DNA from 3 places in the Alteromonas sp. K632G genome. Region 1 is predicted to be linked to each of the others. Evidence: predicted binding sites of a transcription regulator. Region 1 holds the regulator's gene; each other region holds the start of a gene.
The links. Region 1 encodes FNR, which switches genes on or off when oxygen is low (the NO sensors DNR and NnrR bind a similar motif). Its sites were predicted from a motif close to TTGATCTAGATCAA; they were not measured.
Positions count from the first base shown of each region.

Region 2: the regulator FNR is predicted to act here: its motif matches at 8,879-8,892, upstream of ccoG (cytochrome c oxidase accessory protein CcoG).
Region 3: the regulator FNR is predicted to act here: its motif matches at 7,322-7,335, upstream of J5X92_RS17410 (GbsR/MarR family transcriptional regulator).

Region 1 covers NZ_JAGGDM010000007.1:52,682-63,575, forward strand. The annotation lists gene J5X92_RS08500 (patatin-like phospholipase family protein) at 1-319, opposite strand, end outside; gene ttcA (tRNA 2-thiocytidine(32) synthetase TtcA) at 320-1,261, opposite strand; gene uspE (universal stress protein UspE) at 1,442-2,365, opposite strand; gene fnr (fumarate/nitrate reduction transcriptional regulator Fnr) at 2,463-3,203, opposite strand; gene J5X92_RS08520 (sulfite exporter TauE/SafE family protein) at 3,254-3,913, opposite strand; gene ccoS (cbb3-type cytochrome oxidase assembly protein CcoS) at 3,900-4,115, opposite strand; gene J5X92_RS08530 (heavy metal translocating P-type ATPase) at 4,117-6,519, opposite strand; gene J5X92_RS08535 (FixH family protein) at 6,519-6,998, opposite strand; gene ccoP (cytochrome-c oxidase, cbb3-type subunit III) at 7,136-8,089, opposite strand; gene J5X92_RS08545 (cbb3-type cytochrome c oxidase subunit 3) at 8,106-8,267, opposite strand; gene ccoO (cytochrome-c oxidase, cbb3-type subunit II) at 8,269-8,874, opposite strand; gene ccoN (cytochrome-c oxidase, cbb3-type subunit I) at 8,890-10,323, opposite strand; gene J5X92_RS08560 (hypothetical protein) at 10,646-10,894, shown strand, end outside.
Region 2 covers NZ_JAGGDM010000006.1:120,903-131,796, reverse strand. The annotation lists gene J5X92_RS07825 (class II aldolase/adducin family protein) at 1-747, shown strand, start outside; gene J5X92_RS07820 (mandelate racemase/muconate lactonizing enzyme family protein) at 814-1,998, shown strand; gene J5X92_RS07815 (hypothetical protein) at 2,063-3,349, shown strand; gene J5X92_RS07810 (hypothetical protein) at 3,346-3,699, shown strand; gene J5X92_RS07805 (amidohydrolase family protein) at 3,754-4,623, opposite strand; gene J5X92_RS07800 (SDR family oxidoreductase) at 4,620-5,369, opposite strand; gene J5X92_RS21255 (hypothetical protein) at 5,397-5,525, opposite strand; gene J5X92_RS07795 (acyl-CoA dehydrogenase family protein) at 5,615-7,375, shown strand; gene J5X92_RS07790 (DUF3016 domain-containing protein) at 7,464-7,997, opposite strand; gene J5X92_RS07785 (hypothetical protein) at 8,274-8,639, opposite strand; gene ccoG (cytochrome c oxidase accessory protein CcoG) at 8,960-10,393, shown strand; gene J5X92_RS07775 (serine/threonine protein kinase) at 10,390-10,894, shown strand, end outside.
Region 3 covers NZ_JAGGDM010000020.1:14,721-25,614, reverse strand. The annotation lists gene J5X92_RS17445 (hypothetical protein) at 1-471, shown strand, start outside; gene cysK (cysteine synthase A) at 544-1,500, opposite strand; gene J5X92_RS17435 (Lrp/AsnC family transcriptional regulator) at 1,620-2,093, shown strand; gene J5X92_RS17430 (methyl-accepting chemotaxis protein) at 2,268-3,863, shown strand; gene J5X92_RS17425 (hypothetical protein) at 3,897-4,061, opposite strand; gene J5X92_RS17420 (cytochrome d ubiquinol oxidase subunit II) at 4,322-5,332, opposite strand; gene J5X92_RS17415 (cytochrome ubiquinol oxidase subunit I) at 5,342-6,703, opposite strand; gene J5X92_RS17410 (GbsR/MarR family transcriptional regulator) at 6,715-7,272, opposite strand; gene J5X92_RS17405 (energy transducer TonB) at 7,543-8,577, shown strand; gene J5X92_RS17400 (transporter substrate-binding domain-containing protein) at 8,726-9,700, opposite strand; gene J5X92_RS17395 (M28 family metallopeptidase) at 9,767-10,894, opposite strand, start outside.

The sequences.
Region 1 (10,894 bases):
CGAACGGTTTTTCCATTGCTTCGTAGGTTGGGGCACAAAATTCGCTGGCAAGTTTATCAAACACTTTTTGCCCGCTAGCAATACCGCCCCTACGTAAACCAACGCCCATCAAAGCAAGTACCTGCCAATCTGACAAAGAACAAGACCACTCTTTTAGGCCTTCTAACTTACCACTAGCGTAAGCGGCACCAACATAGGCACCAATAGAGCAACCTGCCACCACGTCAATTTTAATACCCAGCTTTTCTAATGCTTGAATAATACCAATGTGGGTCCAACCTCTTGCGGCACCCGCACCTAATGCTAGACCAATTTTCATTTAGTTTGATTCCATCAAATTGATAACGTGAACCGTGTCGTCAGTAGGCTCACTGGGTGACTCGAAGCTGGGCGGATCGAAACCAATATCACCATCTTCAACCGGCCCGTTCTGTGTAGAGATGCCTTTAAAGTCGTGCAAATTCTTGTCGACCAAATGTGACGGCGCTACATTTTGAAGCGCACTAAACATTGACTCAATACGCCCAGGGAAACGGCGATCCCAATCTTGTAGCATGGCCTTTACGTTCTGACGCTGCAAATTTTCTTGAGACCCGCACAAGTTGCAAGGAATAATAGGAAATTCTACGGCATCAGAATAACGCTGAATGTCTTTTTCAGTACAATAAGCAAGGGGCCTTATGACAATGTGCTCACCATTATCGCTAACCAGCTTTGGTGGCATTGATTTAAGCTTACCGCCATGGAACATGTTTAAAAAGAACGTTTCTAGCATGTCGTCACGATGATGGCCAAGGGCAATTTTAGTGGCGCCTAGCTTTTTGGCCGTGCTGTATAAAATACCGCGACGTAATCGAGAACAAAGTGAGCACGTGGTTTTACCTTCAGGCACTTTGTCCATAACAATAGAGTAGGTGTCTTCTTCTACAATTTTGTACTCTACACCTACACTTTCAAGGTATTCAGGAAGTACGTGCTCTGGAAATCCTGGCTGCTTTTGATCAAGGTTAACCGCAATAATGTCAAAATGAATTGGCGCAATGCGCTTTAAAAACATAAGAATATCAAGCATAGCGTAACTGTCTTTGCCGCCAGATAAGCACACCATGACTTTATCGTTGTTTTCAATCATGCCGAAATCAGCAATCGCTTTGCCTACATTTCGACGAAGTCGCTTTTGTAGCTTATTAAAGCTGTATTTTTGTTTGTTTTGAGACGCGGTTAACGGAGCGTCCGCACGGTTTGTGCCTGCACTGTTCATATCAATAGCTTTGTTACTGCGAAAAAAACCATTATACAGTAATCAAGTAAAATTGAATGTGCGAGGTTCAGATTTTTTAAATCTTGTTGGCCCTCTCTTCTAACAAAAAACAATAGCGTTTAAAGCTATAGCGCAAAGATAGCAAACAGTGCCGACAGGCTGTTTATGAACCTGTCTGAATTACCGTGAAAGGGGCGAAATAAAGCCGTCTGGTTTTATTGCCAGTACATCACACACAAGTTCATCAATAACATGTTCTGCGGTGTTACCTATGAGAGCCGCAGAAATACCTATTCTGCCAACCGTACCTATGATAACAAGTTCAGCGTCTATATCTTGGGCTATCTTTGGAATGACTTTTTCAGGAAGGCCTTCCTTCACATAACAGCGCTTACTATCGATAGCATACTTCTCGCTGTGTGTGTTCATCTCAAGTTCGTGATGATGCTTTACCGCGTTGTTGTAAGTGTCTGGGTCAAACTCAGGAACTTCAATAGCAATATTTAGCGGCGTAGCTGGGTAGCTGTTTACCAAATTTACGTTACCGCTGAGCAGCGCGGCATAATCGTTAGCAATCACCGTGATTTTGTCGTTAAGTAAGGCATGCTCGTCGTCTTCACTGCCTACATTTACCGCGGCAATAATTTCACCATTTTCAGGCCATTCATGATCTTTAACCAATAATACGGGGGAGGGACATTTTCTAAGTAGATGCCAGTCTGTAGGAGTAAAAATAACAGAAGCTAAATCGTCATGGCGCTTAGTTGCTTTTACCACTAAATCTATACTGTTGTCGATGACATAATGCACCACAGCTTCAAAGGCACGGTTGTTCCATTCCACAACTATATCTGTTTTAGAAAAACCTAAGTCGTCTAAAGTTTTTTTCAACCATCCAGCATGTTCTTTAGTGACCGCATCACGCATGGCTTCACGATCATCAGGGCTAAGCATGGTTGTCATATCGTAAGATAAGTCGTAAACCACCAGCATGGCGGTGACAGAGGCACCTGTCTTTTTGGCAAGTTCATATGCACGGCTAAGCGCAGGTTGGGTTTCTCTATCGGCTTCAATAACCGCTAAAATACGCTCATACTTAATCATAACCCCTCCAAACATAGTCAGAATTTTGGTTGCTACAATTTAAGTGTAATACCTATTTGCTATTACGTAACTTGTTTTAGATCAAAAGCTTTGAAGATTAGCTATTACAGGCGATATTAGGTGCAACCACAGACGTTAAACGTTGTGACATCTCATCAAAATCTAAAATAGTGATGAGTTTACCGTCCACTTGGATAATATTTTCTTTTTGAAAACGGCTTAACAGGCGGCTAATGGTCTCAATAGTTAGACCAAGATAGTTCCCAATTTCATTTCGAGTCATGGTTAGGTGAAATTCTTTATTTGAAAATCCACGTTCTTCGAAACGTTGAGAAAGCTGAGAGAGGAAATACAATAGACGTTCTTCCGCTGAGCGTTTATTAAGCAACATCATGAGATCATGATCTTGTTTAATTTCCGCACTCATAAAACTCATTATTTGATGTCTTAACTTAGGAAATTGAACCGACATTTCATCAAGCGTTTCATACGGTAATTCGCACACCATGGCGGTTTCTAATGCCTGAGCATAACTTTGGTGCTTATTTTCCCGTAAGGCATCGAAGCCGATAATATCGCCAGGGAAGTGAAAACCTGTAATCTGCTCTTCACCATCTGAATTGGTGACGAAAGACTTAAAAGAGCCCGTGCGTACTGCGTAAAGAGAGTTGAATTTATCTCCCGACTTTACCAGCAAATCACTCTTGTGAAGGGGTTTCTTTCGCTCAATAATATCATCTAAAGATTCAATCTCAGTCTTGTTTAGCGCAACGGGCAAACACAAGTGGCTGAAACTGCAATTTTGACAATGAATTGAGAATTGGCTTCCTTTGCTCATAGGTTCAAACTATAAATAGGGTCGACTTAATATTAATCTTACTCTTTTGTTTATGAAATTGCTGCATAAATTAAAAAGAGAGCGTAAATAGCCACTATTACGGAAAAGCATTGTCTTACCACGGGGTGCCTAAAACCAGCTATTAGGTACTGGCTACCTGCGCTTGCAGCTAACAAAGTGGGCAGAGTACCTAACCCAAAAAATAACATGATGGCAGCGCCGTCAACGGCCGACCCCGATGCTAATGACCACGTTAACGTGGAATAGACCAACCCGCAGGGTAGCCAGCCCCATATAAAACCATAGGGTAGTGCATAAACCGGGCTTTTGAATGGAAGAAATCGTTTAGATATTGGCTGAATAGCTTTAAATAAGCCGCGTCCCATAGCTTCAATATAATTCAAGCCTTGCCACCACTTTCCCAAATAACACGCTAATAGCAGCAGCATAACGCCACTAATCAAAGATAAAACGGGTTTAGCAATAGGCACAAACTCGGTGGCCATTTGGCCGACAGCGCCTGTAATAGCGCCGGCTAATGTGTAGCTGAGGATACGGCCAAAATTATAGGCAAGGGTGTAGGGTAATGCCGGTTCATTACTTGGCGTTACTGTGCGTAGTGCGGCAACAATACCACCGCACATACCCACACAATGCACGCCGCCAGCAATTCCAATGAAAAAAGCAGAGAATATATTAATCTCTGTCATCTGTTTCTTTGCGTTGTTGTAACTGCTTTCGCTGCTCGGCTAGCTTCTTTTCATCACCTGATAAATCATCATCAAACAAAATGCTGTAGCCCTGTCTATCAAGATCTTCAAACTGATTGGTTTTTACCGCCCAGAAAAAGATAACCAGTGCCAGCGCAACAATAATAATAGCGATGGGAATTAAGACGTAAATGATACTCATATTATTTACTTAATAACCTCGTTGAATTGGTGACCACAATAATACTACTCAGTGACATGCCAACCACGGCCATCCAGGGAGAGAGTAACCCCGACACTGCAAAGGGTAGAATGATAATATTGTAACCTACTGACCATGCAATATTTTGCTGAATTTTACGTTTTGCCTGTTTCGCCACAGAAAATAAGGTTGGCACCGATAGCAAGCTGTCTCCTAGCAAAATAACATCGGCGGCTGTTTTGGCCACATCTGTGGCGTTTCCTACCGCAACCGCCACATCTGCGCTAGCAAGAACAGGGGCATCGTTTATACCGTCGCCCATCATCATGACTTTGCGACCTTGCTTTTGCAAAGTATGCACCTGTGAATATTTTTGCTCCGGTGATAAGCCACCCTTTGCTAAGTTGATTGGTAAACTAGCAGTAAGTGCATCAACGTTTTTCTGTGTGTCGCCACTTAGCACCACTAATTGATGTTCATTCAGTGCGGTGAGTGTCGCTAAGGCATCTTGCCGCAAGCTATCATTTACGCAGAACGCGGCCATTAATACACCGTCGGCACACAAAAACACATTTGCCGGTATATCTACCTTTGAGGTGGTTGATAAATTACAAAATACGGCTGAACCCATAGTAAAAACGACGTTGTCTATCTCACCACTAATGCCGCCACCTGGTGTAACGGTAAATCCGTTCATGGTATTAGGCAGGGTTCTATGTTTTGACTTAACATTATCGTTGTCGAAGGCACGGGCAATAGGGTGCTCAGAACGAGACTCTAACAATGTAGTTAGCGCCATTACCTGCACTGGATCTACCCCTTTAGCAAACCAGCGCTGTTGCAATGAGAACTTACCTTCGGTCAGTGTGCCGGTTTTATCAAGGGCAATGGTATCAATATCGTTAAGTTGCTCTAAGGCGTCAGCACGCTTTAACAAAATGCCCTGACGATTCAGCTTCGCCATAGCGCAGGTTAACGCTGAAGGTGTGGCTAAGCCTAGCGCACAAGGGCAGGTTGCCACTAATACAGAGATGGTGATCCAAAAAGCATCTTCACTGCCCACAAACGACCAATAACTGTACGTTAAAGCCGATATCAGCAATACCGAGAACACAAAGTAACGGGAAAAGTTATCGGCAATCTGCGCAGCTTTTGGCTTGCTTGCCATGGCGCTAGCTTGTAAACGCACGATTTGATTGACCAAGGCATGCTTTAAGCTTTGGGTCACTTTAACCGTTAGTGTGCCATCTTGGTTTACTGTACCGCCGTAAACTACATGGCTGGCCGATTTACTGACGGGGTTAAATTCTCCCGTTAACATAGACTCATCAACCGCAGCGGTACCGTCTAGCACAATACCATCGACAGGGATGGTCTCACCGGGCTTCACTAGTACTACATCATTGGGCGCTAATTGCTTTGCAAGGATCTGAACGATACTGCCATCACCTTCAATTTTAGCCGCTGAAACCGGAATATATTGCATCATATTGGCTGAAATTTGCGCCGCACGGTGCCTGCTTCTATGTTCAAGGAATCGGCTCAACAGCAGTAGAAAGATAAACATGCATATGGATTCAAAATACACTTCACCTTGCTCAAGCAAAGTGGAACGTAAACCCGCAAAGTAGGTGCCAAATACCGCGAGGGTGACAGGCACATCCATATTCACGGTTTTTGCGCTTATTGCCTTCAAAGCACCTAAATAGAACGCGCTTCCTGAATAAAGTACTACGGGGGTGGTAAGGGTGAGTGCAACCCAATAAAAGTATTGACGGGTTTCTTGTTCAATGGCACCAAACCAATCGAAGTAAAGCCCAGCCATTAGCATCATCACCTGCATGGTCATGATGCCTGCCAAGCCTAACTTTTTAATAAACGATTTTTGCTCGCGTTTATAACTCGCTTCATGTTCATCTGGGTGAAACGGTGAGCCAACATACCCTATGCGTTTTAGTGTGGTGAGTATCTGGCTAAGTTTAATAACATCGGGTTCCCAGGTTATTAGTGCGCGACGCTCTTGAACGTTTACGGCGACTTGCGCAATACCTGATACTTTTGAAAGCTGCTTTTCAATCAGCCAACCGCACGCTGCACACGTTATGCCTTCAAGGGTTAGCTGTATTTGCTTGTGCTGGCCTTCGTCAAAAACAAACTCTTCTTGAAGGGCTGGGTCGTCATAAACGTTAAGCGCAGAAAGGCTTTCTAATATACCATCGTCTGACTTTTGGGCAGGCTCAGTACGAAACTGATAATAATCTTCCAAGCCATTATCAACGATGGCTTGAGCAACAGCTTGGCAACCAGGGCAGCAGAGCTGCCTGGTTTCGCCTAATATTACTGCTTCATATTTGTGTGTTGCATCGTTAGGTAACGCGCAATGGTAACAAAGGTTTTCGCTCATTACGGATTAAACTTGATGGCGCCAGAGTAGGGAAGTTGCAACGTATTTTGTACTTTCCAGCTGTCGTCTACAGGAGAAAGCGAGACTTGCCATTTACCGGTTAAGTCCTTTTCCACAAAACCACGGTAAATACCATTAGCATCACGACTTAATAATACACTTGCATCGCGCTCTTCGATGGTCACATGATAAAAATTCAATTTAAGGGCGTTTCCTTCTTGAGGAATACCTGAATGGAATTTTACTGCAATACTGCCATCAGTAATGGTTAACTCTGTTGTTATGTTTTTGCGTTTCGCGATGGCTTCTTTATCTAGCCGGGCATTAATGGCTTTACCTTCTTTGTAATAATCGTCTACTACTAAGCTGTCTTCGGTTGAAATAGCCAATTTCAATAACACGCCACCCATTACTAATGTAATTAGGGGAACAGCAATAAGGAACCAGGGCCAAAATTGTTTATACCAGGGTGTATTCATTAATTACATCAACTCGTTTACTACAGGAAAACCGGCGCGATAGGAAAAATAAGGCATCCAGTTGAAGAGGTGTATTTTCTCATAAAAAAAGCCCCGTGATAACGAGGCTTTTTAGCATTATTGTTGGTTATACGAATTTAGTCGTTAGAAAGACTATAAACGTACGATGCAACAACGTGGATTTTGTCATCACCCAAGGTTTTCTTGAATGAAGGCATAACACCATTTCGGCCGTAGGTTAGTGTTTCAGTAACCGCACGATGGCTTCCGCCATATAACCAAATGTTGTCAGTCAGGTTAGGCGCACCAAGTGCTTGGTTACCTTTACCGTCCATACCATGACAGGCAGCACATGCAGCAAAGCGAACTTTACCTGCATCAGCAAGTTGCTGGTCTACATCACGGCCGCTTAGGCTTAATGCATATTCAACCACTTCTTCGATGCCTTGCTCGCCCATAACATCTATCCATGCTGGCATAGCGGCTTTACGGCCTAACGTTAGGGTTTCAACAATTTTTGCACCCGAACCACCATATAACCAATCGTTATCAGTAAGGTTAGGGAAACCACCGTTTTGCCCGCGAGCATCAGAACCGTGACACTGAGAACAGTTTTGCATAAACAAACGCTGTCCTACTTTATTCGCTTCAGGGTCGTTCGCTAGTTCCTCAACAGGAATTTGCGCATACGCTTCGAAAATTGGGTCGAACTTTTCAGCTGCATAATCCAACTCACGATCGTACTCTACAAACTTGCCTTGCTCTTTTGCATCGATACGCGCTTGCGCCGATTCTTCAAGCGTCAATATGCCTTGGTTTGAGCTCTTCCAGCCAAATAAGCCTTCGTATGAACCCAATCCAGGATAAAGGGCAAGATAGATAAAACCCCAAATGATTGTCATGTAGAACATGATTGTCCACCAACGAGGAAGTTGGTTATTCAACTCCTCGATGCCGTCAAATTCATGCCCCATTGATTCTCCTTCTGGCACGCCTGTTTGGTTAGACAAACACCAGCGCAGAAGGAAATAGCAACCAATGATTAACCCTAGGGTTATCACTGAAATCCATATTGTCCAAAACATACTCATAAGTTCGAGACTCCTGCTAATCTTCTTTTGATTTTTCTTTGTCTTCGTCTGCGAAAGGCAAATTCGCCGCTTCATCAAACTTTTGCTTGTTGCGGCTACTAAAAGCCCACCAAACTATGCCAATGAAACTAACAAAGACGATGACAGTAAAAATGCTACCTACTATTCCTTGATCCATATTATTTCAAATGTGTGCCAAGAGATTGTAGGTATGCAATAAGGGCTTCCATTTCAGATTTACCCTGTACTGCCGCTTGTGCTCCCGCGACATCTTCGTCGGTATACGGCACGCCAAAGCCTTGGAAAACTTCCATCTTCTTAGCGGTTAACTTACCGTCAAGTTTGTTTTCTGCAAGCCATGGGAAACCAGGCATATTCGACTCAGGTACCACGTTACGCGGATTAAGCAGGTGAACACGGTGCCATTCATCACTGTAACGCCCACCAACACGTGCTAGGTCAGGACCAGTACGCTTAGAACCCCAAAGGAAAGGGTGTTCCCATACTGACTCACCAGCAACACTGTAGTGACCGTAACGTTCTGTTTCGGCACGGAACGGACGAATCATCTGACTGTGACAACCAACACATCCTTCACGGATATAGATGTCACGGCCTTCCAATTCTAATGCTGTATAAGGACGTAAGCCTGTCACTGGTTCCATTGTTTGCTGCTGAAACATCAACGGCGTAATTTGAACCATGGCACCGAAGCTAATCGCAACAAGGATTAGCACGGTTAACAGGCCGACATTTTTTTCAATTAACTCATGTGGATTTTTCATTATGTCGTCTCCTTATTACGCTGGCTGAGTTGTAACATCAGCAGCGATACTACCTTTAGGGGCACGAACGGTTTTCCATGTGTTGTAGGCCATGATAAGCATGCCAGTAACCACGAAACAACCACCAATGAAACGAACCACATAGAAAGGTTTAGACGCTTCAAGCGATTCGACAAAGCTATACGTTAATGTACCGTCAGCATTTACTGCACGCCACATTAGCCCTTGAAGAACACCTGACATCCACATTGCTACGATATATAGCACTACACCAATTGTTGCTAACCAGAAGTGAACATTAACAAGACGTGTGCTGTACATCGCTGGCTGACCAAACAGAATAGGTATTAAGTGGTAAATAGAACCAATTGATACCATGGCTACCCAACCTAGTGCACCTGAGTGTACGTGGCCGATAGTCCAGTCTGTGTAGTGAGACAGTGCGTTAACTGTTTTAATTGCCATCATTGGGCCTTCGAAGGTAGACATACCATAGAAAGACAATGAAACAATTAAGAAACGTAATACAGGATCAGTACGCAATTTATGCCATGCACCAGATAGCGTCATTATACCGTTTATCATTCCGCCCCAAGAAGGAACGAATAGAATGATAGACATCACCATACCTAGCGACTGTGTCCAATCGGGTAGGGCAGTATAATGTAAGTGGTGAGGACCAGCCCAAATGTACAATGAAATCAATGCCCAAAAGTGAACAATAGATAATCTGTACGAGTAAACTGGGCGACCTGCTTGCTTAGGAACGAAGTAATACATCATGCCCAAGAAGCCAGCAGTTAGGAAGAAACCTACTGCGTTATGGCCGTACCACCACTGCATCATGGCGTCTACTGCGCCTGCATACAATGAATAAGACTTAGTGAAAGACACCGGAATGGCCATGCTATTACCAATGTGCAATACAGCAACGGTAAGCATGAACGCCCCTAAGAACCAGTTCGCAACATAAATATGCGACACTTTTCGGATAACTAGGGTTCCGAAGAAGTTAATGATATAAGCGAGCCAGACTAGCGTAATCAATATATCGATTGGCCATTCTAGTTCAGCGTATTCTTTCGAGCTGGTTAAACCTAAAGGTAGAGAAACTACTGCCAATACGATAACGGCTTGCCAGCCCCAAAACGTAAATGCAGCAAGTTTGTCACTGAACAGTCTAACCTGAGAGGTACGCTGAACGATGTAGTATGACGTTGCGAACAACGCACAGCCGCCGAAGGCAAAAATAACGGCATTGGTGTGCAAAGGACGCAGACGCGAAAACGTTAGCCATGGTGTGTCAAAGTTAAGCATAGGTGCAAATAATTGCGCGGCAATAAATACCCCTAGGCCCATACCAATGATACCCCAGACTATGGTCATAATGGTAAATTGCCTAACTACTTTATAATTGTAGTCAGGTTGTGCTTGGCTTATTTCACTCATTTTAATGAATCTTCCACTTCAAATGAACTATGGTCTCCAACAGCCGTTCAAGTACGGTCTAGACATGCGAAAGCAACGGAATAACGCTTCACACCGAGCTCGGAAAGAGTAATAATTATAGTCTCCAAGCCAGTTGGTACGCGGATGATAAGGTTTTTAATTACAAAAAGATACCATAAACTACCTGAGCTTGATCTCCATCAATGAAGAAATATACAAAATTTAAGAAATGCTAAATAACAGTAACAAAAAGAGATCATTTTATTCACAAAGGTGGCTTGCCCCGCTTTGCATTTTTCTCGTTGCAGTATGTGTATTTGCAGTGCATCAATACCAAATGTCCGCTACGCCTTCTTCAGGCTCCTTAAAGGAAATAGGAGAGAGCTGTACATTTGTCAACGAGCACTGTGAATTTTTAATACATGGCAGGCATGCTTACGCGGAATTTTCAGAGAAAGTAGAACCTGAAACCTCTATTACCTTGGTACTCTATTTACCTGTAGGCACAAACATAGAAAGTGCCTGGATAGAGGGCGTGAACATGTACATGGGTAAAGTGCCTGTGCTGCTT
Region 2 (10,894 bases), on a different contig from region 1:
AGCCTTAAAGGCAAAGTGTCTGAAATAGAATGGCAAACCCGCGTCGATTTAGCCGCATGCTATCGACTGGTTGCGGATATGCGTTGGGGCGATCTTATCTATACGCATATTTCGGCAAAAGTTCCCGGCACCGAACATTACTTAGTTAACGCTTTTGGGTTAGGATTTGACGAAGTAACCGCGTCTAATCTTGTAAAAGTTGATCTTGAAGGTAATATCCTTGATGACTCGCCTTACCAAATAAACCCCGCCGGATTTACTATCCATAGTGCCATTCACGAGGTTCGACACGATGCAATGTGCGTTATTCACTTGCACACACTCGCCACCATTTCTGTGGCATCGGTAAAAGGCGGATTAAAGCCTTGGAGCCAGTATTCTTTATTTTCACTTCCCTCGCTGTCGTACCATAGTTATGAAGGTTTGGCAGTAAATGACAGTGAAAAGAAAAGCCTTCAAGATGATTTAGGCGATACCAACCATATGCTACTGCCTAATCACGGAGGGTTAACTGTCGGCCCCACCGTAGGCGATGCTTTCATGCGCTTTTATGATTTACAAAGAGCCTGTGAAATTCAGCTGGCGCTCATGCAGTCGAACGAAGAAGTTATTGATATACCGCAGCCTATTATTGACGGCATTTATCAGCAAGCCAGCGTAGTGCACAGTGGTGAAACCGGCGGCCAGAAGGCCTGGCCCGCCATGCTAAGAAAAGCCTATAAGCTCGACCCTGGCTTTTGTGAATAATCCATATTATGCGTCGTTGCCAGTGCCGCTAGCGACGACTACAAACAGACAATAGAGAAACCATAAATGAAAGTAACCAAAGTAGAAATATTTGATATTGAGTGCCCAAAGCGCCCAGCGTGGAACCCTGTTTTCGTACGAGTGTATACCGATGAAGGCATTACCGGTGTCGGTGAAGCAGGCTTAGCTTACGATTGGGGTCATAGTGCCGCAGCGCACATGATAAAAGAAATTGCAGAAGCCATGCTAATTGGCTTCAACCCGTTCCACACTGAGCTATTGTGGTCGCGTATGTTACGTGAAGGCTTTTGGGGCTTAGGTGGTGGACCTGTTATTTATGCAGCAATGAGTGCCATTGATACTGCGCTTTGGGACATTAAAGGCAGAGCCCTAGGCTTGCCCGTGTACGAGCTATTGGGCGGGAAAACCAACGGCAAGCTACGCAGCTATGCTAGCCAATTGCAGTTCGATTGGGATAAAGAAGTTACTAAGCTTAACGATCCTGCTGACTATGCACGCGCGACCGAAAAAGCATTAAAAGACGGCTACGATGCGGTAAAAGTAGACCCTATTGTTTACGATAAAGATGGCGTGACCCATTTCGACCGCACCAAGCTTTTCTCTAAGCCAGAATTAAAGCTATTTAAAGCCCGCTTGCAAGCCATACGCGATACCATGGGTGAAGACGGCGATATTATTTTCGAATGCCACAGCTTGTTAGGGGCATCTACCGCCATCCAGCTTGGTGATATTGTTGAAGAGATTGGCTGCTTGTATTACGAAGAACCCGTCAATTACTTGAATTCAAAACTCCACGATAAAGTGGCTAAAAATGTAAACGTACCGATTGCTGGTGGTGAACGCTTGTATCATCGCTGGGACGTGCGCCCTTATTTAGAAGACCAATCTATCGATGTACTGCAGCCTGACGTAGGCTTGTGTGGCGGTTTTACTGAAGCGAAAAAAGTATGTGATTATGCTGATATTTATGACGTACGCATTCAAGCCCATGTATGTGGCGGCCCTGTGGCAACAGCAGCAAGCTTACACTTAGAAACCGCAATACCTAACTTCTTAATTCACGAACATCACACTTACGCCATTAAAGACTGGAACCGCGAGCTTTGTTTACAAGACCCACAGCCAGTAAACGGCTTTATTGAAGCGCCAGATACCCCTGGATTAGGTATCGACTTGAACGATGAGATTGTTTACCGCTCACCTCACATGACAGTAACAGAGCTTAAATAACGAAACACATAGATTGGGGCAATGGTTTTCTTTGCCCCGCCTGTTTTCAAGGATAAGAAGAAGTATGTCAGCCTCGCCTTCCCCATCGGCTTTATTGTGCTCACCACCGGTCTCTATTGTTACTTATACGCCTATCGCGTTAACTCGTAAATTCAGCGCGCTTACGCCGTCTTTAGCTAGCAAAGTTGAAGAAGTCATGCACAGCCAAGATTGGGTGCTTAACCAAGAAAGTAAGCTGGACATGGGCTATGTATCTACCGACTCAGACTTATTAAGCCCCATGTTTACCCCATTGGTAAAACTTGAAATTGACCGCGAAAGCCCGGCGTTTCAGCATGCATTTTCAACTTTAGAAGAAATAGGCCTTAAGCTTCAGGGTTTGAATTTACGGTTATATCAAACGGGTATTGCTACACTACAAGCTACATTGGCCCCCACATCCGAGGCCCAACTCACTGTGTGTTGGCAAAAGATTGAAAACAGAGATATCGAACAACGCCTGTCTTTAATTTTACAAGCGGCAGGCGGTGTCATGATTAACTTGCTAAACACCAGCTTCGATACACTGAGTAAACGCTGTAAATTACTGACCTCTGAACTCACCGACAGTGACGCGGTATTGTGGACCGGACGTTGTTATATTACTCGCGTTCCAGAGTCTACTGAGGAAGCCATACAAGCCTTTACAATTATTCACGAATGTCCGCCCAACGACTATGAAGATAATGAAGCTTTCTTTCGTTCGGGAAATTGCCTATTTTTAAACAATGATATTTCGCTGTCGCTGGATAACCGACGGGTTTTGTTTTTGCTTCAGCACTACAATGCGATGTTGTATGCCTATCAACAATCGATGAGCAGCGCCTATCATCAACTGCAATCACTAAAGGCACTATCGTCGAGCAGACGCAGGAAAGCCCTGGAAAAGTTGATCCAGCGCATGGTTTCAATCAGAACCCTAGAGTATATTCGATTGGAGTTTTGCGATTCGCTTCGAGGCCTGCAAGGAAGTCGAAAGCCACTCGCGAACGCACTTATAGATGCATGGGAAATTAATGCGGTAGAAGACAGTTTACTCGATAGGGCAGCCTATATTAATAACGCCATATCAAGTTACGAGAACCAACTTAATCGTGCTATAAATAAATCGATTGAAGTAATACTCATGCTAATTGGGGGTATTTCTTTGGTGGATATTACCAACAACTTTGTCGCAGCGTCACAATCTGTGAAGCACGATTCAACGTGGGGTATCTACGATATTTTCTCGCTAATGTCATCTGAAAATACGGTTAACCTAGCCTTAATAGCGGTGCTATTAATGGCCTTACTATTTGCGAAGAACAAATGAATAAGCGCACAAAATTTACCATCATACTGACACCAGGCACACATGCTTACGAGCCCGTGAAACACGCATTAAATGAATACTTATCTACTTATTATGGTGGGTGTACACACATTGATTGTGAAGGTTCATGGCGCGAAGATGCCTGCGAATTCAAACCCCGCTACGACGCCAGTTTAATTACTGAGAAATCGCTATGTGTGTGGTGCGCGGTAATGCCAGATAAAGCAGAGCGCTTTGTGGATGAACTTCGTGCATTCCTCACTATCTTGAAAAAGCAGCAAAACGCAGAATTTAGCTTTATTCATATAGAGAGCCAGACGGTGGCCGCCCACCATCAACTTATAGACTAATGCTTAGCACACGCGTGTAAAGTGGCGGCTTAGAATAATGGCGGACACAGCCCTTTAAATATCTAGACCATACCAACGGGCGGTATTATTTGCCAACAGGCTGCGTTTCGCGTCAAGGGTAAACGGCGCCAGCATTTTTTCATATTGTAGCCACAGCTCTTGATAACTGTGGCGCCAGTTAGAAAGTGGAAAATTACTTGCTAACATTACTCGCGACACGCCAAATATAGCGACTGTTTCAACGACTACATTTTGCACACTGCGCCTATGCCAGTTTCTGCAATGCATTTCCCACCCTGAGAGTTTTACCGCCACACGAGAACACTGAGAAAGTGCTTTCATATTAATACGCCACTGCTTAACGTAGGCAGCGGTAACGGCAGAACCTAGCAGCGCTGAGCCTGCATGATTAATAATGACTGACAGTGCCGGTAATGCCTCTAGTAACCTTAGTAATGCACTTACTGCTTCGTCGTCGCCCACATCCAGCTGGGCATCGAAAGACAGCCCATATTCGCTACTACGCTTAAGCGCATGCTTTGTTTTAGGGTGGGTTAATATAAAGCTGGCTTGTTCATCTAATATATGACGAAGCCCCGCTACTGAAGAAAACCCTGCCAATGTTTGAATATCAGACAGGGTCCGTTCACTACATAAATCGATACTGGCAACGCTTTTAAACGGCAGTTGGGCATGCTGTTCTAAATAACGGATTTCACGCCAAGGGCGTTCATTGTCGAACCCTGCCTCAACATGCACGTAGCCAGCAAGGGTATGACCGTTAGAAAGTGTTAAGCTTCTTTCACCACACGGCAACGCAATAGCTTGCTTATCTTGCCAATGCGGCGGGTTTTGGGGCTTGAGCCAGTGGTAATCACCCGCCTCTAGGGCAAAAAAATGTAAGTGACCATCGACGATATTCACTTGGCGGTATAACCGCCATCAACAGCATGCAAGCTACCGGTAATAAAGGTCGCTTTTTCACTGCAAAGAAAATACACCAGTTCAGACACGTCTTCGGGTTGGCCGATGCGGCCAATAGGTTGCTCGGCGGCTTCTTGGGCTACAACTGCAGTTTTATCGGCGCCAGAAGCCGCAACGTACTTATCAATGGCGTGGTGAAACAAAGGCGTTTCAATCGTACCTGGGCATACCGCGTTAGCCCTAATATTGAAAGGGGCATAATCCAATGCCGTGGTTTTCGCCATAGACGCTAAAGCAGACTTTGTTAACCCATAGGCAAAAGAGTTTTGTTTACCCACAAAACACTGATCTGACCCCATCACCACAATAGCCCCGCTTTTTTGTGCTTTCATGGTAGGTAGTGACGCTTTAATTGCACCGTACGCGCCCTTAATGTTTAGACTCATTATCTTATCAAGCAATGCTTCATCGGTGTCTTCAATGGTTGCCGACACGTGCATGCCTGCATTACAGACCAATGCATCTATCCGGCCATATTTCACCGCAATATTGTCGATAGCATGTCGCACCTGCTCCATGCTACTGACATCACACGCCACCCATTCAGCATTAGTTGGTGTGTCGTCAAAATCTCTCACATCTAGGTTTATCACTCGGTAGTCATTTTCACTAAAGGTATGACAAACCGCTAACCCTATTCCTAAACTTCCGCCGGTAACGACACAAACTGATTGCCCGTGGCTCATGAGTACTCTACTTCTTAATACATGGCATTAACGATAGTTATAGGATGCCAGCGAGCTGTTGAAAAGCAAGCTTTGCCAAAGATTATGATGGCGCGGTAATGAAAATTGAAAGGCATTGAGCGGTTGTTGTGCAAATACAGCGATATTATTTTTCATTAACTTTCCCTTAACGGGCTACTCTGTCTATGCTTTTTGTGTCTATAATGTGGCAAAATTAAAACACTTGTTTGAAAAGGGAGTCTTCTATGCCTCTGTACCACGCCCCTACTACCGATTTTCAGTTCCTACTTAAGGATTGGTTGGGCCTAGATGCCCACTATGAAAAATTGGGTATCAGCGATTTTGACAGCGATTTGGCCAACGAAATCATTGCACAAGGCGCTAAATTCGCCATTGATGTTGTTGCACCGTTAAACCGTGAAGGTGATGAAGAAGGCTGTAAGCTGGAAGACGGAAAAATCACCACACCGAAAGGCTTTGCCGACGCATATCAAGAGTATGTAGCAAATGGCTGGAACGCCATGTTAGGTACGGCTGAATATGATGGACAGGAACTTCCCTACACCATGGCGGTGCCTGTACATGAAATGCTAAATGCTGCAAACCTAAGCTGGCGTTTAACAACTATGCTAACAGAAAGCGCCACTTTGGCAGTGACTAAACATGCTAGCAAGGAATTGAAAGACAAGTATCTCGCTAAACTCATCAGCGGTGAGTGGACAGGTACGATGAACTTAACCGAACCGCATGCTGGTACCGACCTTAGCTTACTTAGCACTAAGGCTGAACCGCAAGGTGACGGAAGCTATAAAGTTACCGGTAATAAAATCTTCATTACTGCTGGCGATCAAGACTGGAGCAGCAATGTTATTCACTTGGTACTCGCTCGCTTACCCGATGCGCCTAAAGGCGTGAAAGGTATTAGCTTGTTTTTAGTGCCCAAGCTAATGCTTGATGAAAATAACGAGCCAAGTACTGCAAACTCTTTATCTGTAGGCAGTATTGAACATAAGATGGGTATTAAAGCGAGCCCGACTTGCGTAATGAACTTCGACGACGCCACAGGCTGGCTAGTGGGTGAAGAAAATCAAGGCTTAGCCTGTATGTTCACTATGATGAACGACGCACGCTTCCAAGTTGGCTTGCAAGGCTTAGGCGCTGCAGAAGCCTCTTACCAAGGTGCGTTAACGTATGCCCGCGAGCGCGTTCAATCTCGTGCGCCACAAGGCATTCAAAACCCTGATGGCAAAGCCGATCCTATTGTATTTCAGCCAGATGTAGCCCGCATGCTACTTACCCAAAAATCACAAATTGAAGGTAGCCGCGCACTGTCTTTGCTATACGCAAAGTTCATGGATATCGAAAAATTAGGCACTGACGAAGAAAAAGAAAATGCAGATAAAGTGCTGCAGTTTCTTACGCCAATCTGCAAAGCCTACATGACAGATATGGGCCTTGAAACTACCAGCATTGGGGTGCAAGTTTTTGGTGGTCATGGATTTATCCGTGAGTGGGGCATGGAGCAATTGATGCGTGATGTTCGTATCGCCATGTTGTATGAAGGCACCAACGGTATTCAGGCATTAGATTTAATTGGTCGTAAGTTAACCCGTGATGGCGGGCAAATGATGGAAGCCACTTACCAAGCTTTTGCTGAGCTAGTTGCTGATATTAGCGATGCTGAAAGTAAAGGGCTAGCGCAGGGCTTACTTGACGATTGGCGCGCATCATCAGCTGACTGCCTAGGTATGGATGGCACTACAGCAGCTGCGGCAGCAGCAGATTATTTAGCCTATTCGGCCTACTCGCTAATTGGTGTGCTGTGGTACAGCATGGCAGATAAAGCGGCGAGTACCGACAACGCTGTGCTAGCTTCTTCTAAGCAGAAGACCCGTGATTTCTACATGCAACGTATATTGCCTCGTCGCAATGCGCACAAGCAAGCATACTCAGCAGGCTACGAAAGCACGCTGGCCGTATCCGGCAGTGAGTTTGATTACATTTAATCAAGCAAGTTAAATAAAAAAACCGCCTGTATAGGCGGTTTTTTTATTTATATTGATACAATACATAACAGCTGGTAGCTAAACGTAACTACTTATTAGCAACCAGACTTTCTGCAAACGTATCGTTAAACCAATCTTCAATCATGTTCTTTTCGTAAACCAGATTATCGCTGGGTAACCTACGATTAACGGTATTCATGAACATCATATCTTTAATCTTAACCTCTTCGCTTTTAAGCACTGTGCTGTCACCGCCTGTAAGTACATATGAGAATGACATTCTAGGAATGTCTATTTCTTTAATGATCCTGACATCGGTAGCAGACTGCCCCATACCAACAAAAGATGCAGGCCAAACCTGACCGGCTAAATCTAAATCAGTGACGGTAATTGATAGCTTCTGATCTTCGGGAAGTTTTTCTGCGAGTTCAGTAAAAAACTCATCGAGCTCTTTAAAAGTGCGTTCTCTAAAGCGAGTTCGAGATTCGTTCGATGGTTTAACATCTCGGTAAGACTTTGGCTCTTCCCAGGTTACTTCAACCTGCGCTGCTTGCAAGACACCAGACACTCCCATGCTGGCGAGCAAAAGCGTACATAAACCGGTTAACTTAGCTATTTTCATGTGACCCCCTACCTCGTTTATAAAAACCCGGTATTAGTCAGCTACAAGACTGAGTAAACGGGTAACGGCGCTTAATGAAGCATGGCTTCAACTTATAGCAGCATTACTACTTTTATCACAACTATATGCTCAATAGTAGCACAGGAAGCTGAACGTAAAGTGAATGGCTTACTCTAAATACTCGGTAAAAGTGAGGAAGGATTAGAAGGCACAACAAAAAGAAGCAAGAAAAAAGAAACAACGCCTTAGCACTATTTATTTATCGGATTCCAGTAACTATCTATCGGGCTCCAGTAGTTTTGATTGCTCTATCAGTGTGCACAACTGCTGACGCTTACCGAGGCTAAAATTCGGGTTTATATCGGTGGTTTCGCAGTAAGCGATATGAAAGCGCATTACCGTTGAACGACTTGCCAGAATTCTTCGAAGGTAGTTTGCTTCGAATTCTTTTAATGGCGCAAGCTGCGCTGTCGCCTGATTTCGTAGCGCATCTAGCTCTCTTTGTTCAGGTAGCTCAGAAATGGAAACAAACCAACCTGAGACCGTACTTTGTATATCTGAAAAAAAGTACTGAACAAAAGGCGATCGTAGCACAATCACCAATAATACAATTTCGGCACAGATTACAAAGAAACGAAGCATTTAAAATTATTCCACTACTATACTTAATTCAAACAACACAGCTATCGTTAGTTATTTTCAACAAACATTTTCGTTAAAAAATCAAAAGGATAATTACTTGTGTAATTTTTATTCGGTATTAAAAGCTATTATCGCCATAGTAGTCAACTAGCATTAAGTAAAGATAGATTGATAAAATATAATTTCTGAACTTTCAGTATTGACTGAAAGATAAATAAAGATGATCATTAGCCCTATCATTGATCTATGTTAAACACGCTTAAATTTCAGCTGTTATAATGCGCCGCGCAATACAAGAAGTTGGCTAAGGTTTTGAAAAAATGAACGAACAAATTCCGGTTAAAAACGTTACTCCCGTAAAGGTGCACAAGCCCGCATCGAATACTGAAGGGAAGCGATACGACTCGCGTAGTCGAATTTACGTTCGTGCGGTTAAAGGCCCTCTTGAAACATTTAGACGTTTTTTCGGTTTGTTTTTTCTGGCCATCTTCGCCGCCATTCCTTGGATAAGATTTAATGGCCAGCAGGCGGTACTACTCGATATTGTAGAACAGCGCTTTTCTATCTTTGGGTTAACGTTATGGCCGCAAGATTTAACCTTGCTTGCTTATATTTTTATCGTGGGTGCATTCGCGTTATTTTTTGTGACTACTTTTGCTGGCAGGGTCTGGTGCGGCTTTATGTGCCCTCAAACCACTTGGGTATATATCTATACTTGGTTTGAAGAGAAGATAGAAGGCCCTAGAAATAAACGCATAAAACTAGATTCACGAAAAATGGACGCGGATAAGTTTATTCGCAAAACCCTCAAACATACGGCTTGGGTGGCAGTTGCCCTCCTTACCGCACTTACCTTTGTAGGGTATTTTACCCCCATCGGCGCCCTTTTTATTGATTTCTTTACCTTTAAAACGGGTTTCTGGGCCGCGTTCTCAGTGGTCTTTTTCGCAGTGTGTACATACGCTAACGCGGGTTACATGCGTGAAATCATGTGTACTCATATTTGTCCTTATGCACGTTTCCAATCGGCCATGTTCGACAAAGACACGTTTACCGTCTCTTACGATGCGAAACGAGGCGAACAGCGAGGCCCCCGCCCTCGTAAACTAAGTCATGAACAGGTGCACGAAAAAGGCCTGGGCGACTGTATTGACTGTAACCTATGTGTGCAGGTTTGCCCCACAGGTATCGATATTCGAAACGGTTTACAATATGAATGCATTAACTGCGGCGCGTGCGTAGATGCGTGTAACGGTGTAATGGATAAAATGGATTACCCCAAAGGGCTAATAAGCTTTACGTCGGAAGAAGAGCTGGCGGGGGGCAAAACACACATCGTGCGGCCTAAGCTTATTGGCTACCTAATCGTACTCATTGTCATGACAGGGTTATTGGTTGCTGACATTGTAACCCGCGTGCCTCTTGAAATTGATATTATTCGCGACCGCAATTCGTTATATCGTGAAACCAATGAAGGGTTAATTGAGAACGTTTATACCGTTAAAGTACTCAACAAATCTCAACAAACTCAGACCTATACTATTTCGGTTCAAGGGCTGCCTGAATACACCTTTATTGGAAATAGAGAAGTGACGGTACAAGGTGGTGAGGTTTATAGCACACCGATTTCGGTTGCAACCGACCCGTATAATCTGGAAGATGTGGTAACAGACATTCAATTCACCGTGACCACTACCACCGATTCAGGTGAAAACGTTACGGTTAATGAGCCAACCAAATTCCTTTATCGATGAAAGACTTTTCGTTTTCTGGATTAGATCCAGACACTATATTAGATGCCCTGGAGACTCAGGGCATTTTTCTTCAAAGCGGCTTACTTGCTCTCAATAGTTACGAGAACCGGGTTTACCAATTTCAAGCCGATGACAACAAACGTTATGTGGTTAAGTTTTATCGCCCTGCCCGTTGGACAGACCCGCAAATTTTGGAAGAACACAGTTTTGCCCAAGAGCTTGCTGATAGCGAAATTCCGATTGTGGCGCCACTAGCGCTAAACGGAAAAACCCTTCATCACCATGGTGATTACCGTTTTACCGTTTTCCCTTCGGTAGGTGGCCGCCAGTTTGAGAACGATAATTTAGATCAACTTGAGTGGATGGGGCGCTTTATTGGCCGTATTCACCGCGTGTCTCAAGCGAAAACCTTTAAGCAACGTCCAGATATCGACACGCAAAGTTATTTGGATGAACCTCGCCAGGTTTTAGAAAATAGCACCTTGTTGCCCAGTCATCTTA
Region 3 (10,894 bases), on a different contig from region 1:
GCGAACCAAATTATAGAAGCCGTGCTCAGCGACTATGCTAGCAAAAACAATATCAAGGTGGACGAGTCCTTGGTTGAAGCTTTTAAGCAAAAGTTTGGGTCAGAATATGAAAAAAACAATAAGAAAATAGCTGCTAAGAAAGATGCTCAGCAAGAAGATAGTGATTTGAAGGAAAGTACTAGCGCTGAAGACACTGCCAGTATTGATGAGATTGCATCAACCCAAGTAGAGCGCTGGCAAATAGAAAAACACCTATATAACACCTATGGCGGGGTAGTGATATTCGAGCAGTCTAATCCTTCCATGCCAGTGGAAGCATACTTAACGCTAATGAAAGAATACGCGAGCGCAGGTAAGTTCAACGTAGTCGATGCAGCCTTGGCTGAACGCTTTTGGGCAGCCTTCGAACCGCCATACGAATTTGTAATAGCACCTGAAGATGTCGACTTTAATCAACCTTGGTGGCGTTAATGCATAAATGGCAACCTTTGTAGGTTGCCGATAATCACGCCGTTACTCGCCGCTACTCGCCGCTACTCGCAGTTAGTCGGCGAATAACGGGGTAGAAAAGTAACGCTCAGCGCCGTCGGCAAGAATGACAACGATGTTTTTTCCCTTATTGCTAGGCTGTTGAGCTAATTGAGCGGCAGCAAACAGAGCGGCTCCGGAAGATATCCCTACCGCTAGGCCTTCTACTCTAGCAATCTGCTGAGCGTAGGCTATGGCTTCATCGTCTTCTACCGTAATTATCTGATTTATCTGGCTTACATCAAGCACGTCAGGCACATGGCCTGAACTTAATCCCTGAATATTGTGCACGCCACCGTGTCCTTTGCTTAACACCGGACAACTTGCTGGTTCTACAGCCACTACTTCCAAATGAGGAATATGAGCTCGCATGCTTGTGGCTAAGCCAGTGAGCGTACCGCCAGTACCCACGCCCGCAACCACAATATCAATATGCCCATTAGTATCGCGCAGCAGTTCCTGAGCGGTAGATTGGGCATGAGCGTTAGGGTTAGCGTGGTTTGAAAATTGGGACAGACCCACTGCGTTTGGGTTTTGCTCGATAAGTGCAGCAGCTCGTTCTATAGCTCCTTTCGTTCCAAGGTCTTTCGGTGTAGTCACTACCTGTGCGCCATAGTGGCGTATTAGCTTTTGGCGCTCGATTGACATATGTTCTGGAATACATACTGTCAGCTTAATGCCGTAAATCGCGCAAAGCCAAGCACAGGCCACACCGTTGTTTCCTGATGATGCTTCAATTATCTCGGTTTTCTCATTAAAGGCAGCGCTTTCCATTAGCGCAGTAAGCATGGCCATTGCCGGTCTGTCTTTTATCGACCCTGCAGGATTGAAAAATTCCACCTTGGCTAAAAGCGTTGCATCTACGTTATGACGTGCAGCAAATTTACTCAAGCGTATTAATGGTGTGTTTCCTATGGTGTGGGTTATATCGTCAACCACACCAGGCATGGCATTTATCGCGTAATCAAGCATTTCAAAAAACCTATAAGTCAGTCTTACTCAATAATGACAGCTAGAAAAAGAGAAATTTACTCATTACTCCCCATTTGATAGGCTGGATTTGGTAAATAATTCTAATTTAGAGGAAGGTAATGAAAAATATTGCTCTTGATGGGGTGGATAAGGCTATATTGTTGCTGTTGCAGCAAAATGCCGACGTGCCGGTTGCAGATATTGCGGAGAAAGTGGGCTTAACGGCAACGCCTTGCTGGCGACGTATACAGCGGCTTGAAGCCCAAGGCGTTATCTCCCGTCGCGTAGCATTATTACAGGCGCACAAATTAGGCTTGGCAATGACGGTATTTGTGCAAATTAAAGCCGCACGTCACGACGGGAAGTGGTTAACAGATTTCGCCAAGCATGCTTCATCGTTTGAAGAAGTGGTAGAATTTTATCGCATGTCTGGAGAGTACGACTATTTGCTTAAAGTGGTGGTAACCGATATGGCTGCGTTCGATCATTTTTATAAAAGACTCGTTAATGGGATTGATCTTAACGATGTCACTTCTAGTTTTGCCATGGAGCAGCTTAAATATACCACTGCACTTCCGCTTACTCACCTTTAATAATTACCTAATAATGCTTACGTTTTTTGTGATTTACGAAAGTAAAAAGGCAGAGCTCGGGTCTAGGTTACTTATGGGTTGCTAAAGACACTATTATAAGTTTTTTATTGGTTTATGCTTCAAAGTGTCTACAGTAATACTTTACGTTAATTTTTTCCTCGAAGGCAGTATGCAATGTTAAACACTATAAAAGTAAGAATTTTAACGGGTTATGCAGGAATATTACTCGCAACCTTAATTGCTGCCGTGGTGTTAACATTGAACAACAAGCAGGTCACGCACCAAGTCGATACTTTTGTGAGTGAAACCTTACCCGCGTTAAGTACATTGGATAATGTGCAAAGTAACAGTAAGCAACTTGTATTAATTGGCTTCTCACTTTATGGCACAACGTTATCGGGCAATGCCTTTGATGAACAAAAACAAGAATTAGAGCAAAACGTTGATGCTGGATTCAAAGCATTAGGCTATATGGCCGGTGATACCCTTAAATCTCAGTTTAATTCGCTAGTTTCAAGTATGGATTCACTTCAAGCAACTATGTCTGCCTCGCGGGTTGATTGGGATCGTGCCCGTGACGATTTACAGTTAGTTAATGAATTAGCCTCTGTTTTTGACAACGCATTAATTGAAGTAAGAAATCAGGTGGCAAGCAAAGCAGGTGAGCGTTCTCAGGCGATAGGAAGTCAGTTACAAACCAGTCAATTCACTATTTACTTTCTCGTGCTTATTCTAGCTGCTGTTGCCATGGCTGGTTACCATAGTGCTAAAAAACAAATTGCGCAGCCGATAGAAGGCATGGCTGAGAAGCTCGATAGTTTAGCGAAAAGTAGGAACTTAGTAGCGCGCCTTCCAGAACAAAGCACCCATGAACTTTGTAGAATGACCAACAGTATTCATGGTTTGGTATCTGTGTTTCAGGCGGGTATGAAAGAAGTGAAAGGCGCCGTTTCTGGCATAGAGGGCGCGGTGAATTCTCTCTCTACAACTACAGAACAGTCAAGTTCGTCGGTGGATAGTTTACTCACCGATATTACCGGCCTTGTAAACATTATGGACTCGTTAGAGTCAGACATGGTGGAAAGCCTTCAGCGTTCACAAACTGCAGCAAGTGCAGCCCAAGACAGCGCAAAACAGGTGGATGCAGGTCGTGTACAAGTAAAAGAGACCGCCGACGCTATTTCTGACTTGGCCAATGATATTGAGCAAACGGCGAGTATGCTAGAAACCCTTCAAGTTGAAGGGAACAATGTTTCAAGTGTAGTGAAGACCATTGCAGAAATTGCCGATCAGACAAACCTACTGGCATTAAATGCTGCTATTGAAGCGGCAAGGGCAGGGGATTCTGGCAGAGGTTTCGCGGTAGTCGCTGATGAAGTGAGAACACTAGCAGTAAGAACCCACCAGTCCACGGTTGAAATTAATACCATGCTTGAGAAAATTGTGGTTTCAATTACCTCTGCAGTATCTACTATGAGCTCAAATCAAAACAAGGCACATGACTCAGTGGGGTTAGCTAATGATTTGGTCTCAACCCTTGAAGCAGGAACGCAAAGCATTTTGGCGTTAGTGAGTGTTAGTGAAGAAGCGGCCGTATTGGCGAAACATTCACAGTTGCAGGCCAATGAAGCGAAAAATGGTGTTAATCAATTTAAGAATTTGGGAGATAGACTGTCTCAGAACAACAGTCAGGTAAACGATGCGGCTGAAGATTTGTCTGCACTTGCAAATGGATTAAGTGCTAATGTGAACCAATTTAAAATAGGCTAATGCAAGAAGGGCCCTGTTAGGGGCCCTTCGTTACTAATGCTGTTGTTCTTCAGTTTGCTTGCTAGCAAAAATCTTGGATTTCTTTTGGATCTTACATCCTAAAATATTTTGAGCATTTTTCCGACCTATATAGTAAGCCACTGTATAGGGGTGAGCACGCCTGAAGAACCTTGAAAATGATTTAACTACATTGTTCATAATGGTCTCCTTTTAATTCTGCCCAAAATAAGCATACGTATATTTAATTATTATGTCAACACTGTCACAAAAGAAATATATAAGAATTTTGTTTGATTTTTGGTGTAATTATTTGTTTACAAGTGTGTGAGGTCTAAATTAGAAAAAAGTGATCTAGTGAAGTTGCATGGAGCTGAATATGTTTCGGGTGAAAAAAAGGCTCCGAAACCAGGTGGTTAGGAGCCTATTATTGTTTTCAAGGGTTAACTAGTAGGAAGGCGCTAATAATAGCTAAGCTTTTCCGATTTACCTGAAAATATTTTGTATACCATCGCGGTGTAAGCAAGAATGCAAGGTACTACAATAACGACACCCACTAATAAGAAGCGAAGTGAGTTGGCGTCGCTAAGTGCATCTTGTACCGTAAGGTGTCCTGGTATGACAAACGGGTAGTAACTTACTCCAAAAGCGGTGAAGCAAAGCACAAACACCGTTAGTGCTATAGCAAAAGGCATCCATTCACCTTTCCCGCCTGCATCAGGTAGCTTTTTCAATAGCACGCCACATAAGCTAAGTAATAAAAAGCAGGCAACAGGAATAGCCATCAATACATAGCCAATAGTGGATGATAACCACAAATCACGCACATCATCATGCAAGGTTAAGTTTGCTAGGCTAACCGCTACTATTCCTATAGAAAGCGCAAACAATCCTCTGCGCGCCCAATAATAGGCTTTGGCTTGTAAGTTGTTCTCTGCTTTTAATATTAACCAGCAAGAGCCGATAAACGCATACGCAGCCGTTACACCAATAGCAGACAGTAAGGCAAAGCCTTGTGCCCATAAGTCGGTACGCAAGCCGGTTACATAAATGCCTAGCATATAACCTTGCGCCAGCGTGGTAAGTAATGAACCGTACTTAAAGGTGAGATCCCACTTACGCTTATGCACTTGAACGACCTTCGCCCTAAAATCAAAAGAGACGCCACGTAAAATGAGCCCTAATAGCATTATAGTTGCGGGAATATAAAGGCTTTGAAGTACCTCACTGTGTGCTTCGGGAAAAGCAATCAGCAGAAGCCCAACGGCCAATACCAACCACGTTTCATTGGCGTCCCAATAGGGCCCAATAGACGCAATCATATCGTCACGAAACTTTTCTTCTCGGGGCGGTATTAAAACACCTACCCCTAAATCGTAACCATCTAAAATAGCGTACAGCAATACTGCCAGCCCAAGCAGGCCAACGTAAATATTCCCTAATGTTTCTGCTGATACATTTTCGAATAACATAGCTGCTCCTTAAGTGTTGGCCGGCGACATTTTGCTAGCTTTTGCCATTTCACGCTCTTCCGTAGAAATCTCTTCAATTTCAACGGCGCGGCGACACATCAACATGAGCGTTCCCATATAAGCGAACAGCAAAATAGTATAAATTGTGGCGTACATGGTGAACGAGAAAGCAATATTCGCAGGAGGAAGTGTTGTTACCGCTTCTTGTGTACGTAAAACACCACTGACGAGATAAGGCTGCCTCCCAATTTCAGTCACATACCAACCGGCTAAGGTTGCAATCCAGCCGCTGAATGCCATGCCAGCGAATACTCGCTTGAGCCAAAGTGGGAAAGATTTCCCTCTAAGTAAATAACTGCTACCAAGCCACGAAACCGCTAACATTAAAAAGCCCATGCCTACCATCACCCGAAACCCGAAGAATACAGGTGCTACTGGCGGATGCTCGCCTTCAAAGTCGTTCAGGCCTTGAATTTTGCCATCCTTTTTATGGGTTAAAATTAGGCTCGCGCCGTTGGGTACCGGTATTTCAAAGTGATTTTCCCTGCTTTCTTCGTCGGGAATGGCAAAGAGCAGCAAGGGCGCACCCTCTGTGGTATCCCACAAGCCTTCCATTGCGGCAACTTTTTGTGGTTGATGCTCAAGGGTATTTAATCCATGCATATCGCCTGCAAAAATCTGCAAAGGGATAAGCACTGCCGCGGTATAGGTTGCGGTTTTAAGAGCAAGCTTTGGCGCAAGTTTGTCATCGCCTTTCAACATACGGTAGGCCGACAAACCGGCAATTAAGAAACTGGCCGTCAAACCCGAAGCTAGCATCATGTGTACAAAGCGATACGGGAACGAAGGATTAAAAATAATTTCGCTCCAATTTACCGCATACACAACGCCATCTATAACTTCATGCCCCTGAGGCGTTTGCATCCAGCTGTTAAGCGCCAAAATCCAAAAGGCTGACATGGTAGTGCCCACTGCCACAATCAATGTTGAAAGGGTGTGTAACCAATTAGGGACTCGGCGAATACCAAACAGCATAATACCAAGGAAGGTGGCTTCTAAGAAAAACGCAGTAAGGACTTCGTAGCCCAATAGGGGGCCTGCCACATTACCCACCCGCTCCATGAAGCCGGGCCAGTTGGTACCAAATTGGAAAGACATGGTCACGCCACTTACTACACCAAGTGCAAAGCTTAGTGCGAATACGCGCACCCAGAAGCGGTACATACGCATCCAAACAGGGTGGCCGGTTACATTTGAGCGAAATTTGAAGTAGAAAAGGAACCATCCCATTGCCATGGTGATAGTAGGAAACAGAATATGAAAACTAATATTTAATGCAAATTGTAAACGAGACAGCAAAAACGCATCCACAGATAGTCTCCTTAATTAACGGAATTTTTTCCCGGAAGAATTTTGTCTTTCAGTTCTAACATACGGCCAACACCCGAGCCGAGTTTCATCAAGGTGTTAAGTTTATCTGGGCCTAGGTTTTGAAGCTCTTGTGACCATGCGGTTACCGACTCTAATAAGTCATGAATTTCATTCAGCTTATCTTGTGCGTTGGCTTCAGTTTTGTTGGCGGGCGTATCGAGTAATAAATCTCGCAATAAACTCATGGTAGGGTCTATTTCGCGTTTGCGGCGCTCTTCGAATACGCGGTTTGCTAGGGTCCAAATGTCACCGCCTGCAATAAAGAACTCTTTTCGTTCGCCAGGGACAAGGTGCTGTTTTACCAAGCGCCACGACTGAAGCTCCTTTAATCCCATGCTGGTGTTGCCGCGAGATATATTTAGCGCGTCGGCGATTTCTTGCGCTGAGATGGGTTCATCAGCAAGTACAATCAGCGCCAAAATTTGGCCCACAGTACGGTTAAAGCCCCAACGACTGCCCATTTCGCCGAAATGCATAACCGCGGAAGTAATAAGTGGTGTCATTTTCATGTCTATACCTGCTGAACTTTCAGAAATTACTGAAAGTTTATGCCGAAGTTTGATTGAGATCAACAAGTATCAGATGAAAATTATGTTAGGAGGAACTCGAAAACGACATAAATGGGCATGGTGAATCTTATGTTCGTTGATAAGTTGTCTCGTGACGTTTCGATTTATTGTTAAGTTTAAAAGATAGGTGCTATAAACAATATAGAATTAAACAGGAAACGCGATGTTGAGGTTTATTACTTTTAACACGCTAAAAATTAGGGATAAATTGTGAAAATATTTTCTGCGCTATTATGCGTGTTATTGATCGTGTCCAGCAGCTTCTCTTTTGCCAATGGTAACAGCAAAGAAGTTAAAGCCGCCAAAATAATAAAAAATGCTAATAAAGTGGAAGAGACCTTTACCTCGCGCGGAGGCATGGAAGGTTGGACAAGAGTTTCATTTATAATAGACAAAGACGGCACAACGAAAGATATCGTTGTTTTTGATTATTCAGGCAAAGACAGATATGTCAAAAAAGTCACTAAATACATAAGAAACCTTCAATATTCTCCTGCGCTCGTTAACAATAAGCCAGTAGCAAGTGCTCAAACTCTGTTTGTTAAACACACATACTCAGAGGCTGGCCATAGCGAAGGTAGCGTGACGCCTGCCTTTGCAAAAGAATACCAAGCTACCATAGATGCGCTTTCTAGCCCTACCGCAGATATGCTTAACATAAAAAAATCCATAGACAATTTGGTAGAAGACCATACTAAAAATTTAAACGAACATGCTTTGGCTGCGTGGTTAAAGTCTATCTATTATTATAAAAATGAAAATTTTTTAGAATATATGCGCCAATCCCAAATTACAGTAGATTTATACGAACACTTGCCTATAGCAATATTGGCTAAGTCGACGGTGAATCTTTTTCAGTCACAGCTTTATTTCGGCAATTTTAATGGTGCCGCCGAAACCCTTTCGCGAATGGGAAGTGTTAATGGCCTTAATTTATCTGAAGAAACCTATCAACAATTTGCAGATGCACTGAAGGCTGCTAAAGCGACTGGGTCAGCAAACGTCACTAAAGGTCAGCTGAGTCATTTAGGCGCGTGGTCTCAAACGTATGATCCCTCAACATTTAAAGTTGAAGTTTCTCAAGGGAATGTTGATTCAGTGGAGCTTAGATGCAACGATTATCAACAAAAATATATAGAAGGTTGGGAGAACAAAATAGAGTTTCCGGCGCAAACTTCCGATTGTATTTTGTTAATCAGAGGGGATGCTGGCTCAACATTTGATATTCTTGAAATCACTAGTTGAAAATTAAGAAAGCGAGAGCGGTTTCGCAAAATGATTGACTATAAGGGCGCTCTTCTACAGTGCTAGCAAAAGGCACTGCTAAAATCTGCTCCTAAAAAGCGCAATAAAAAGCGCAATAAAAAGCGCAATAAAAAGCGCAGTTAAATAACTACCAGCGTCTAATCATGGTTTTATAAACATCAGGGTCGAGCAAACTTTCTCGCTCGGCCTTAACGCCATCAAGCATAGCCATCGCTTCAGCTTTCGTTTCAACGATAACACCATCAATAACGTAAATACTGCTATCACCAGGTAACGATTTATCGAGTGGGTAGGCGGTAAGTGTATCTGTGGGTACAAGGCTCACACTAGTTTCACCAATATAGTCGGCGATACCGTCGTTGTTAATGTCTTTGGATAGCCAAGGTAGCCCCAGAATTTTATTGTAACTGCCATCTTGTTGCATGACCTGAATGGTTTGTTCAAACGCTTCAATAGTGGCCTTAGCGTTAGGCGTACTTGTGCCAAGTGCCAAGGAAAAACCAGCGTTCATCAACGATGCTGAAGATACGTGTAAAAGCTCTTCACCGTCTTTATCAAGAAGTAAATTAAACTCTTCAATCAACAAGTGGGTAGTAATTAAATACGGCGCTCTGTCATCGGCTAGCTGCTTAAAAGCGTCGTACGTGCTGGGATTACGTGACCACTTGATTTCTTTTAGCATGCGGAACTTTGGCGTATTAGCAAAGCGGTTTTCTATCGCTACGCGGCTGTCTTTTAAATGCGGTATCAGCTTAATCTCTTCAACATCGTATTTTTTACCCGTGGCATATAAATAGATGGGAAGGTAGGGGGCTGAAAGGGTAACCGTGTCTTTTCTTTCACCTAAATCTATATAGGCGAACTCGCCATCCACCTTACCAGAACGTACTGCGCTACCTAAGAAAGCATCGCGCATAACCTGAAGCTCCAGGTCGGTTTGCATTCGCGAGAACGCCGCTTCAACGATAGACGTGAGTCTTGAAGGTTCGCCCTCATCGCTTACGTAAGTTTCAAATGGCGCTGCGGCAAGTGTGACACTGTTTGCCTTTAACGGCGCCACCACGGTGATAAAACTTAATAAAGCGATGACTCTCACCAACACGGGCGACATCTCCAAAACAACATTATTATTATCTATAGGCGCTATTACCTATCAACAGTATAACCGTTACTGGCCAAAACTGCCTGCAGCGCCTGGGAATACAACTGGGCTTTCAATGCCATCGTTGTTCACACTGGCAACCCCGAAAAAGTAGTTGTCAATTACTACGTTTTCTAACGTGGCTTCGTTCACCTTACCAACAAACTTACTAAATTCCCATTGCGGTGCATCGGTATGACGCCAGTAAACTTTATAGCCCGACAGTTGAGGGTTTTGCGCTGTATCTGCTATATCCCACATTAATGTGGTAGAAGGCTGAACGGCGCCTTTAATTTTTACGTTAGCTGGCGGGTTGGGCGCCCAAGCCATAGCCGCTAGCGATACTGCGTTTAAACCAGTTAGCTTGGCTGCGTAATCAAAATTCACACCGTCTAAGGTATCGCCATACTTGATACCATCTTCTTCTCGAAGATCCTGATGCTGGCGAGTGTAGTTTTCATTGGTTTCCATAATACGAATACCGGGGAAACCTAAATCGTTGAAGGGGCGATGGTGCCCGCCACGACCAAAGCGATCTAATCGATAAATGACCATGGTATCTAGATTCTCAATGTATTGGTCGGCAATGTTATCAATGTATCTTGCTAAGTTTCTGCTTGGTGAATCGACTTCTCCACCTGTGAAGCGGCGGGTGCGAGCTTCATCTGTGGTTTCGGTTACGCGAGTGCCTTCAGCAAATATGCGCGCCGTGGTGTTGTTGATAACCCCATTAACGCCCTCTATATTGCCAATCATGTCGTTGTTCAATACTGCTTTTAACCGCCAGCCGTCTTTTTGAACTTGGTTTGCCATAATACGCCCACCAAACAGGCCTTGTTCTTCCCCTGCTAGTGCGGCGTACACAATGCTACCGTTAAATGTATATTTCGATAGTATGCGTGCGGCTTCCAGTGTTCCAGCTAAGCCCGATGCATTATCGTTTGCGCCAGGTGAGTCTGATGTGAAATCCATCACATCAGATACGCGAGAATCTATATCACCAGACATCATCACGTAACGTTCTGGATCGGTACTGCCGCGTTGAATAGCAATAACGCTTACTACCTCGACAGGGTCGGGTATACGTTTTTCACCGCTAATGGTTTCAGACTGAAAATACACGTCTAAGCAACCACCACATTCGGCTGATATCTT